2 regions of the Amnibacterium sp. genome follow, and region 1 is predicted to be linked to the other one. Evidence: predicted binding sites of a transcription regulator. Region 1 holds the regulator's gene; the other holds the start of a gene.

What was found. The regulator LexA, encoded in region 1, represses DNA repair genes until DNA is damaged. The targets are predictions, from matches to a motif close to TCGAACANNTGTTCGA.
Region 2: the regulator LexA is predicted to act here: its motif matches at 3,261-3,276, upstream of ACTHLI_RS01790 (DUF222 domain-containing protein).

The regions. Positions count from the first base shown of each region.
Region 1 covers NZ_JBQCGC010000105.1:111,161-115,955, reverse strand. Annotated here, with positions in the region: gene hisB (imidazoleglycerol-phosphate dehydratase HisB) at 1-600, opposite strand; gene hisH (imidazole glycerol phosphate synthase subunit HisH) at 1-4, opposite strand, end outside; gene ACTHLI_RS15130 (histidinol-phosphate transaminase) at 597-1,685, opposite strand; gene ACTHLI_RS15125 (LysM peptidoglycan-binding domain-containing protein) at 1,726-2,211, opposite strand; gene lexA (transcriptional repressor LexA) at 2,410-3,090, shown strand; gene ACTHLI_RS15115 (ABC transporter ATP-binding protein) at 3,211-4,137, shown strand; gene ACTHLI_RS15110 (hypothetical protein) at 4,134-4,795, shown strand, end outside.
Region 2 covers NZ_JBQCGC010000011.1:76,921-81,715, forward strand. Annotated here, with positions in the region: gene ACTHLI_RS01760 (SPFH domain-containing protein) at 1-142, opposite strand, end outside; gene ACTHLI_RS01765 (NfeD family protein) at 139-636, opposite strand; gene ACTHLI_RS01770 (SDR family oxidoreductase) at 710-1,495, shown strand; gene ACTHLI_RS01775 (NUDIX hydrolase) at 1,492-1,938, shown strand; gene ACTHLI_RS01780 (EI24 domain-containing protein) at 1,958-2,728, shown strand; gene ACTHLI_RS01785 (hypothetical protein) at 2,837-3,172, shown strand; gene ACTHLI_RS01790 (DUF222 domain-containing protein) at 3,303-4,778, shown strand; gene ACTHLI_RS01795 (SDR family oxidoreductase) at 4,783-4,795, shown strand, end outside.

The DNA.
Region 1 (4,795 bases):
TCACAGCGCCCCCTTCGTCGACGGCACCCCCGCGACCAGCGGGTCGAGGCGCTTCGCGGCACGGAAGGCGCGCGCGAAGGCCTTGAACTCGCTCTCCGCGATGTGGTGCGGGTCGCGACCGGCGAGGACGTCGATGTGCGCCGTCATCCTGGCGTTGAACACGATCGCCTCGAAGACGTGCCGCACCATCGCGCCCGTGAAGTGGCCGCCGATCAGGTGCAGCGCGAAGCCCTCCGGCTCACCGCCGTGGACGAGGTACGGGCGCCCGGAGAGGTCGACGACGGCGCGCGTCAGCGCTTCGTCGAGCGGGACGGTCGCGTCGCCGAAGCGGGCGACGCCGACCTTGTCGCCGAGCGCCTCCCGGATCGCGTCGCCCAGCACGATGCCGACGTCCTCGGCCGTGTGGTGCACGTCGATGTCCGTGTCGCCGGAGGCGGTCACCGTGAGGTCCGTCAGCGAGTGCTTCGCGAAGGCGGTGAGCAGGTGGTCGAGGAACGGCACCGACGTGCTGATGGTCGATGCGCCCGTGCCGTCGAGGTCGAGCGACAGCTCGACGCTCGACTCGGAGGTCGACCTGGACCTCGTCGCGGTGCGGCTCATCGGGCACCCACCGGGGTGAGCGCGCCCATCGCCTCGAGGAACACGTCGGTCTCCGCCGCGGTGCCGGCGCTCACCCTGAGCGCACCGGGGATCGCGAGGTCGCGGATGAGCACCCCCGCGTCGAGCAGTCCCTGCCAGAGCGCGGCGGGGTCCGCGACGCCGCCGAACAGCAGGAAGTTCGTCCAGCTCGGCCAGACGCGGTAGCCGAGCGCCTCCAGCCCGGCCGCGGTGCGGTCCCGCTGGGTCCGGATCTCGTCGACCATCTGCAGCATGAGCGGCGCGTGCGCGAGCGCGCCGAGCGCCGCCGCCTGCGTCAGCGCGGACAGGTGGTACGGGAGGCGCACGAGCCGCAGCGCGTCCGTGAAGGCGGGATCCGCGGCGAGGTAGCCGAGTCGCGCGCCGGCGAACGCGAACGCCTTGCTCATCGTGCGGGAGACCGCGAGCCGTGGGCGGCCGGGCAGCAGCGTGAGCGCGCTCGGGGCGTCCTTCGGCATGAACTCGCCGTACGCCTCGTCGACGATCAGGATCCCGCTCGTGGCGCCGTACGCGGCCTCGATCGTGTCCAGACCGACCGGGGTGCCGGTCGGGTTGTTCGGTGCGCAGAGCACCGTGATGTCGGGCCGGGTGCGCTCGATCTCCGCGACGACAGTCGCGGGTTCGAGGCGGAAGTCGTCGTCCCGCCGCCCGAGTGCGACGGCGGTACCGGTGGTCACGGCGTAATTCGGGTACATCGAGTACGTCGGCGGGAAGGTGAGCAGCGTCCGTCCGGGTCCGCCGAAGGCCTGGAACACCTGCTGCAGCACCTCGTTCGAGCCGTTCGCGGCCCACAGCTGCGCCGGCGAGAGGCCGTGCCCCAGGTAGTCCGTCAGGGCCTCCCGGAGTGCCGTGAACTCCCGGTCCGGGTATCGGTTCACGTCGTCGAGCGCGATCGCGACCCGCTCGAGGATGTCGACGCGCACCGCCTCCGGCACCGGATGCGTGTTCTCGTTCACGTTCAGCGTCACCGGTACGTGCAGCTGCGGGGCGCCGTAGGCGGTCCTGCCGACGAGGTCGGCGCGCAGCGGGAGGTCCGCGAGCGAGGTCACGCCCACGATTCTCGCAGACGGCGCGGGGACCCCTCCCGGGTCAGTCCCCGGCGGGCAGGAGGAGCACGGCTCCCGCGTCGACGCCCGCGCCGCCGAGGTGGTTCACCCGCTCGATCGCCGCGACCGTGACGCGCGGATCCGCCTGCGGCGCGACGCGCTCGGCGATGCGCCAGAGGGTCTCACCGCTGCCGACCACGACGGTGCGCGGCGCCTGCCTCGGCGCCGCCTCGGCGACCCCCGGTGCCGCCGCGAGCAGCGCCCCCGAGAGCGCAAGCAGGGCGGGCAGCACCACCAGCACGACCTGACCGCGGCGGGTGAGCCGCAGACGCGGCGCCGGGGCGCGCCCGGACCGGGCGGCGGCGGCCTGCGGCATGCCGGCGACGCGCGGCGCACGCACCACGGGCACCCGATGCGCGCAGGCCGCGCCTCCCCGGACGGCGGCGCGGCGCGCAGGCACGGGCCGCAGCTGCACCGCCGCCGGCTCCGCCGCCTCGTACTCGATCCAGTCGTTCTGCACCGTGAACATCGCGTTCCCCTTCCGCAATCGCCGTCGAATCGAACATAGCTTCGAGCGCTCAATCCGTGCAAGCAGATCTTCGATCGGGGGTCCGACATCGCCGGACGTCCGATCGAACACGTGTTTGCACCCGGCACGCGGTCCGAATACCATCGGTGTGACTCCCGGATGCGGGGTCACGCGGGGACGCGGGAGCGTGGAGGACCGATGACGGACGAGCAGGCCACCGGCCGGACGCGATCCCGACGGCGGACGTCGCTGTCGCCGAAGCAGCACGCGATCCTCGAGGCGATCCAGCGCTCGGTCGCGTCACGCGGCTACCCGCCGAGCATGCGCGAGATCGGCGACGCGGTGGGACTGGCGTCGCTGTCGAGCGTCACCCACCAGCTCAAGCAGCTCGAGCTCTCCGGCTACCTCCGCCGCGACCCGAAGCGTCCGCGCGCCCTCGAGGTCGTCATCCCGGTCCCCGTGTCGGCCTCGGCCGAGTCCGACACCCATGCCGTGCCGGTGGGCGATGCGGCGATGGTGCCGCTCGTCGGCCGCATCGCCGCCGGCATCCCGATCACCGCGGAGCAGCAGGTCGACGAGGTGTTCCCCCTCCCTCGCCAGCTGGTCGGCAAGGGCGACCTCTTCATGCTGAAGGTCGTCGGCGAGTCGATGATCGACGCCGCGATCTGCGACGGCGACTGGGTCGTCGTCCGATCGCAGCAGACCGCGGACAACGGCGAGATCGTCGCCGCGATGCTCGACGGCGAGGCGACGGTGAAGGTGTTCCGGCAGCGCGACGGCCACACCTGGCTGCTGCCCCGCAACTCGGCCTTCGAGCCGATCCTCGGCGACGAGGCCGTCGTGCTGGGAAAGGTCGTCGCGATCCTCCGCGCCGTGTGACGACGCGCCCGGGTCTCGGTTCATCCCTCCGGATGAGATCCGTCGCGATCCTGGGCACGGATCCCTCGGCCTCTCTACGGTGGTCGGAGGCGCGCGCCGGTCGCGCCGGAGGGAGCGCCCGTGATCGAGGCGAGAGGGCTGGTCAAGCGATACGGCGCGAAGACGGCGGTGGCAGGGATCGATTTCGACGTCCGGCCGGGAGTCGTGACCGGGTTCCTCGGCCCCAACGGCGCCGGCAAGTCGACGACGATGCGGATGATCGTCGGACTCGACGCGCCGACCGCGGGGACCGTTCGCGTGAACGGACGCCCGTACCGCGACCACGCGGCACCGCTGCACGAGGTCGGGGTGCTCCTCGAGGCGAAGGCTGCGCACCGCGGGCGCACGGCGCGCAACCACCTCAGAGCGCTGGCCGCCACGCACGGGATCCCGGACCAACGGGTCGACGAGGTCATCGATCTCGCCGGGTTGCGGGACGTGGCCCGCAAACGCGTCGGCGGGTTCTCGCTCGGGATGGGGCAGCGGCTCGGCATCGCCGCGGCGCTGCTCGGCGACCCGGCGACGCTGATCCTCGACGAGCCGGTCAACGGGCTCGATCCGGACGGCGTCCGGTGGGTCAGGACGTTCGTCCGGGAGCTCGCCGCCGAGGGCCGGACCGTGCTGCTGTCCTCGCACCTCATGAGCGAGATGGCGCAGACCGCCGACCACGTGATCGTCCTCGGCCGCGGCAGGGTGCTCGCCGACATGCCGATCGGCCAGCTCATCGCCGGCGGCGGCTCGAGCGTGCGTGTCGCGTCCCCGCGGAGCGCCGAGCTCGCCGCCGTGCTCCGGTCCCACGGCGCGACGGTCTCGGACGGGCAGCACGACCTGTTCGACGTCGCCGGGATCGACGCCGCCGCGGTCGGCGAGGCGGCGGCCGCCGCCGGCATCCCACTGCACCAGTTGACGACCGTCGAGTCGTCGCTGGAGGAGGTCTACCTCGCGATGACCGCCGAAGACGTCGAGTACCGGAGCGGGTCCGCCGTTCCCGAAGGGAGCCGGGCATGAGCGCGGTCGTCACGACCGACCGGGCCGGTACCAGAGGGGTCACCGCCGGGGGCGTGCTCCGGTCGGAGTGGCTGAAGCTCGTCAGCGTGCGCAGCACCTTCTGGACGACGGCGGTGTCGCTCGCGCTGACCGCGGCCGTCTCCGTGCTGCTCGGGGTCGCCGCGCGACCCGATCCGAGCGGCGGCCCGTCGAATCTGCCGCTCGTCGGCGCCTCCGTCAGCCTCAGCCTCGTCGCGCTCGTGGTCGGCGTGCTCGGTGTGCTGTCGATCGGGGGCGAGTACGCGACCCTCCAGATCCGCTCCTCCTATACGGCGGTACCGGCACGGTGGCCCGCGCTGGTCGGCAAGGGCGTGATCGTCGGGCTGTGGTCGTTCGTGCTCGGGCTGGTCGTCACGTTCGGCAGCTTCGGGGTGGTCGCGGGCCTGTTCGGCGCGAAGGGCGTCACCGTCGCCTTCGACGGCGACACCGTGGGCGCGCTGCTCGGCGGGGCCTCCTACCTCGCCGTCGTGGCGGTGTTCGCCGTCGGGCTCGGCGCGCTCGTCCGGGCGTCGGCCGCGGGCATCACGATCCTGGCCGCGCTCCTCTTCGTCGCGCCGACGATCGTGAACCTCGCCGCCGCGCTGACCCGGGCGGATTGGCTGCGCACGGCGGGCGAGTA
Region 2 (4,795 bases), on a different contig from region 1:
ACCGGCCGAGTCGTTCGACGACGCCGGCCCGCGCCTGCGGGATGACGCGGATCGCCCGCGAGAGCACGACGATCACGAAGATGACGACGACGATCGCGAGTGCGATCAGGAAGATCTGGCCGAGGAAGGCGCTCGCGGTCATGGGGTCGCTCCGGTTCCGGGTGGGTCGGGCGGTGCCGCGGGGGCGACGACGGCGGTCGCGCCGTCGATGCCGACCACGGTCAGGCGGGCCCCGATGCCCACCTCCGCGTCTTCGTGGGTCTCGTCGAGCCGTGCGGTCCAGGTCTCGCCGTTCGCGAGCCGCGCGTAGCCCGTGCCTCCGACGAACGAGGCCGTCGCCCTGGCGCTCATGCCCGCCAGCGCGTCGACGTTGGTGAGCTGCCGCGGTCTGCCGTGCACGAGCAGGCGGTACAGCAGGGGACGGATGAGGAACACCAGCAGCGCGGACAGCACCGCGGCCGCGACCACCTGGAGCGCCACCGGCCAGCCGAGCAGCCAGGTGCCGAGGCCGCCGACCAGCGAGCCGACCGCGATCATGGCGAACACGAGGCTCAGGGTGAGCAGCTCGAGCACCACGGCGACGACCGCGATCACCAACCAGAGCACCCAGGTGTAGGCGAACAGGTCGGGGAACATCGGCTCACTCCAGAGGGTGGGACTCGAACCGTAGCATCGAGGCCGCCGAACGGGACCGATATCGTCGGGTTCCGTGAGCGATGCAGCCGACGAATCCGCCCCCATCCGCAACCGTGCCCTGATCACGGGTTCCTCCCGCGGCATCGGTGCGGACACGGCGGTGCTGCTCGCCGGCCGCGGATTCGACGTGGTGATCAACTACCGGGACGAGCGAAAGGTCCGTCGCGCCGAGCAGGTCGTCGAGAAGGTGCGCGCCGCGGGCGGCGAGTCGTTCGCCGTCCGTGCCGACCTCACCGACGGCGAGTCGGTCGAGGAGCTGTTCCGCACGATCGTGCGCGAATGGGGTGGCCTCGACCTGCTCGTGCTGAACGCCTCAGGAGGCATGGAGGCGGGCGCCGCGGAGGACTACGCGCTGCAGCTGAACCGGGACGCCCAGGTGCGGGTGCTCGAGGCCGCCGTGCCGCTGATGGATCCCGGATCGCGCGTCGTGTTCGTCACCAGCCATCAGGCGCACTTCATCCGCACCACGCCGACCATGCCGGAGTACGAGGCGGTCGCCAGGAGCAAGCGTGCGGGCGAGGACGCCCTGCGTGCGCTCATCCCCGGCCTGACGGAGCACGAGATCGGCTTCGTGGTGGTGTCCGGCGACATGATCGAGGGCACCGTGACCGCGCAGCTGCTGAACCGTGCGAACCCGGAAGCGCTCAGCTCGCGGCGGGAGGCGGCGGGGCGCCTCTACAACGTGCAGGAGTTCGCGCAGGAGATCGCCGCGGCGGCGGTCGAACCGATCCCGGAGAACCACACGCGGTTCGTCGGCGACCTGTCGAGCTTCGCGCCCATCCCGGGCGAGCGGCCGTGAAGGAGCGGTCCACCGCACGGCTCGTCGTCGCCGACCCGGAGGACCGGGTGCTGCTGTTCCTCACGTACGGGAAGGACCACGCGGTCCCGCCGCGCTGGATCACTCCCGGCGGCGGGGTCGACCCGGGCGAGGACTTCCAGGCAGCCGGCGTCCGGGAGCTGCGGGAGGAGACGGGACTCGTCGTCGAGACGGTCGGCGAGCCGTTCCACGTCGTCGACTTCGACGTGAACACCGTCTGGCACCCGTACGAGGTCGGCCACTGGGCCTGGTTCTCGATCCGCACCGCGAGGTTCGAGCCGAGCGACGACGGCTGGATGCCGGACGAGCACGAGGACATCGTGGCGTCCCGGTGGTGGACCGCCGACGAGCTGGAGGCCTCGGGGGAGTCCTTCGAGCCGGACGACCTGCCCGAGCTGATCCGGAGGGGGATCGCCCGGCTCTGACGACGAGGAGGATCGGGCGATGCGAGCGCTCCTCCGCGGAGCCGGGGACCTCGGCCGCGGATTCCGGATGTGGGCGAGCAGCCCGCGCCTGATGCTCATCGGCGCGATCCCGGCCCTCGTGGTCGGCGCGCTCTGGATCGCCCTGCTCGTCGCGCTGCTCACCTCGCTCGACGCGATCACGGCGTGGTCGACGGGGTTCGCGGGCGGGTGGCCGGTCCCGCTCCGCACCGCGCTCGAGGTCGCCGTCGGCCTCGGGCTCCAGGTGCTCGTGGGCGTCGTCGGCGCGCTGACCTGCACCGCTGTCGTGCTCACCGTCGGCGACCCGTTCTACGAGCGGATCAGCCGGGACGTCGAGGAGCGGCTCGGTGACGCGCCCCCGGATCGGAAGGAGCCGCTGATCCGCGGCGTGCTCCGCGCGGCGCGCGACGGCGCGCTGCTGCTGCTCGCCTCGCTCGTCGTGGGCGTCGTCGCCTTCCTGCTCGGACTCGTCCCGGTCGCGGGGCCGGTGCTCGGCGGCGTCTTCGGTGCGCTCGCCGGCGGGTGGCTCCTCGCCCTCGAGCTGACGGGCACGCCGTTCGATGCCCGCGGATACCGGCTGGGGGAGCGCCGCCGCGCGCTCGGCGGGGTCCGTCCCCGCGCGCTCGGCTTCGGGATCGCGACGTGGGTGCTGTTCCTGATCCCGTTCGGCGCCGTGATCGTCATGCCCGCGGCGGTCGCCGGCGCGACCGTCCTGACGAGAGCCGCACTCGCCACCGGCGCAGCGGACGTCGCCAGGACCCCGAGGCGTTGACGGGTGGACTCCCGGGCCGAACTCGCGGAGGTGGGGGAAGGGTCGGGTCCACTCGGGCCCTGTGGACAACCCGCTCACCGCCGCGCCGTCGCCGCTACCGTCCGTGCGATGAACGAGACGAAGCACGCCGATCTCGGCGTCGACGCGAACGGCTGCCCCACCGAACGGATCACGGTCGGGGAGCAGACGATCGTGGTGCACTACGACGACATCCCCGATTCGGACATCACGACCGTCCGCGGCCTGCGCTGCACCACGCCGGTCCGCACCGTCATCGACATCGCGGCGGAGCTCGAGCCCGACGAGCTCGAGACCGTGATGCGCGACTGCCTCGACCGCGGGCTGTTCACCCTGGAGGAGATGCGGTCGCGACTCTCCAAGCCGGACATGGCTGGGCGCCCCGGCGCCGACCGCGTCCGGGCGTTCATCGCCGAGCACCGCTGACCGCGGGTGTGCGCAACGCCGTGGCGATCGCTTCCTTCGGCGCGCTCGCCGGTACTGCTGGAGGTGGATCCCCAGGTCAAACGCTGATTCGCACTTGTGTTCGGGTGATTTGACCATTACAATCGCACACATGTTCTCCCGCGGATCCGATGCGGCGCTCTCGCCGATCGAAGCCGCTGCGCGTTCGATCGAGTGGGGGAGAGCCCCTGCCCCGATCGGTGCGGTCGACCTCGCCTCCACCGCGATCGGGGTCGAGGTCCCGCCCTGGGGCCTTCGCGTCCCGAGCACGAAGGACGAGTGGGAGGCGTTCGCCGAGCTCCAGCAGGACCTGCTCGAGGAGCTGGATCGCGACCTGCGCCGGGCCGACGCGAACCGCACCGTCGCACTGCTCGACGCCTTCGAGGCGTCGATGCGCGACCTCGCCGGGCGCTTCGGCGAGCAGTACGGTCGCCGGGACTCGCTGGGGGCGCAGACGTTCCTCCAGTCGACCGGACTCCGCCTGGGCATGTCGCCGCTCCGGGTGGCGCACCTGCTCGACACGGCACTGACGCTCCGGGACCATCTGCCGCAGACCTGGAACACGTATCTCGACGGCGCGGCCACCTGGCGCGCGGTCGACCTCGCGGTGAGCGAGTCGGACGGGCTCGACCCCGAGCACCTCGCCGCCTTCGACGCGAAGGCCGCCGACGCCGTCGTCACCGCGCCCGCCTCGCGGGTGAAGGCGAAGCTGCATGCGATCCGCGAGCGGCTGCAGGACGGCACCGCGGGGGAGCGGGCGAAGCGGACAGCGGCGATGCGGAGCGTCACCGTCGACCACGGGCGCGACAGCGGCGCCTCGATCACGGCGACCGGGCCGGCGATCCCGATCGTCGGATTCGATCAGGCGCTCACCAAGGCCGCGATCGCCGCGAAGCTGCACGAGGGCGAGACCAGGACGGTCGGCCAGCTGCGCTTCGACATCATGATGGATCTGCTGGTCGAGGGCATCAAGGTGGCCGCCGACCCCTCGTGGCGAGACCTGAAGGTCCCCGCACGGAAAGGGGTCGTTCCGGCCCCGATCCTGACCATCCCGGCGCTCGCCGCACTGGGACGCACCACGGAGCAGGCGAAGCTGCACGGGTACGGGCCCGTCGCCGTCGAGGTGGCCAAGGAGCTCGCCGGGTCGGCCACGTCGTTCGTCCGCGTGCTGACCGACCCGTTCACGGGCGTCCGGCTCGCGATGGACGCGACGACGAGGACCCCGCCGGCCGACATGCGCCGCTGGGTGGTCACGCGCGACGAGCTCTGCCGGTTCCCCGGGTGCAACCGCCCGGCACAGCTGTGCGATCTGGATCACGTCCAGGAGTGGCAGGACGCGGGCGTCACCGCGGTGCACAACCTCGTGAGCCCGAGCCGCCCGCACCATCTCGCGAAGTCGGCGGGGCTCTGGCAGGAGGAGCTCCAGCGGAACGGGTCGATCGACTGTGAGGACCCGTGGGGCGGCCGGTTCACCGATCCGGCTCCGGAGCCCGCCGATCCCGCTCCTCCGGAGCTCGTCGAACCGGACGATCCGCCTCTCGGCGATCCACCGGATGTCTGCCCCTTCTGGTCCGATCCAGCACGATGAGCACATGACGAACACGC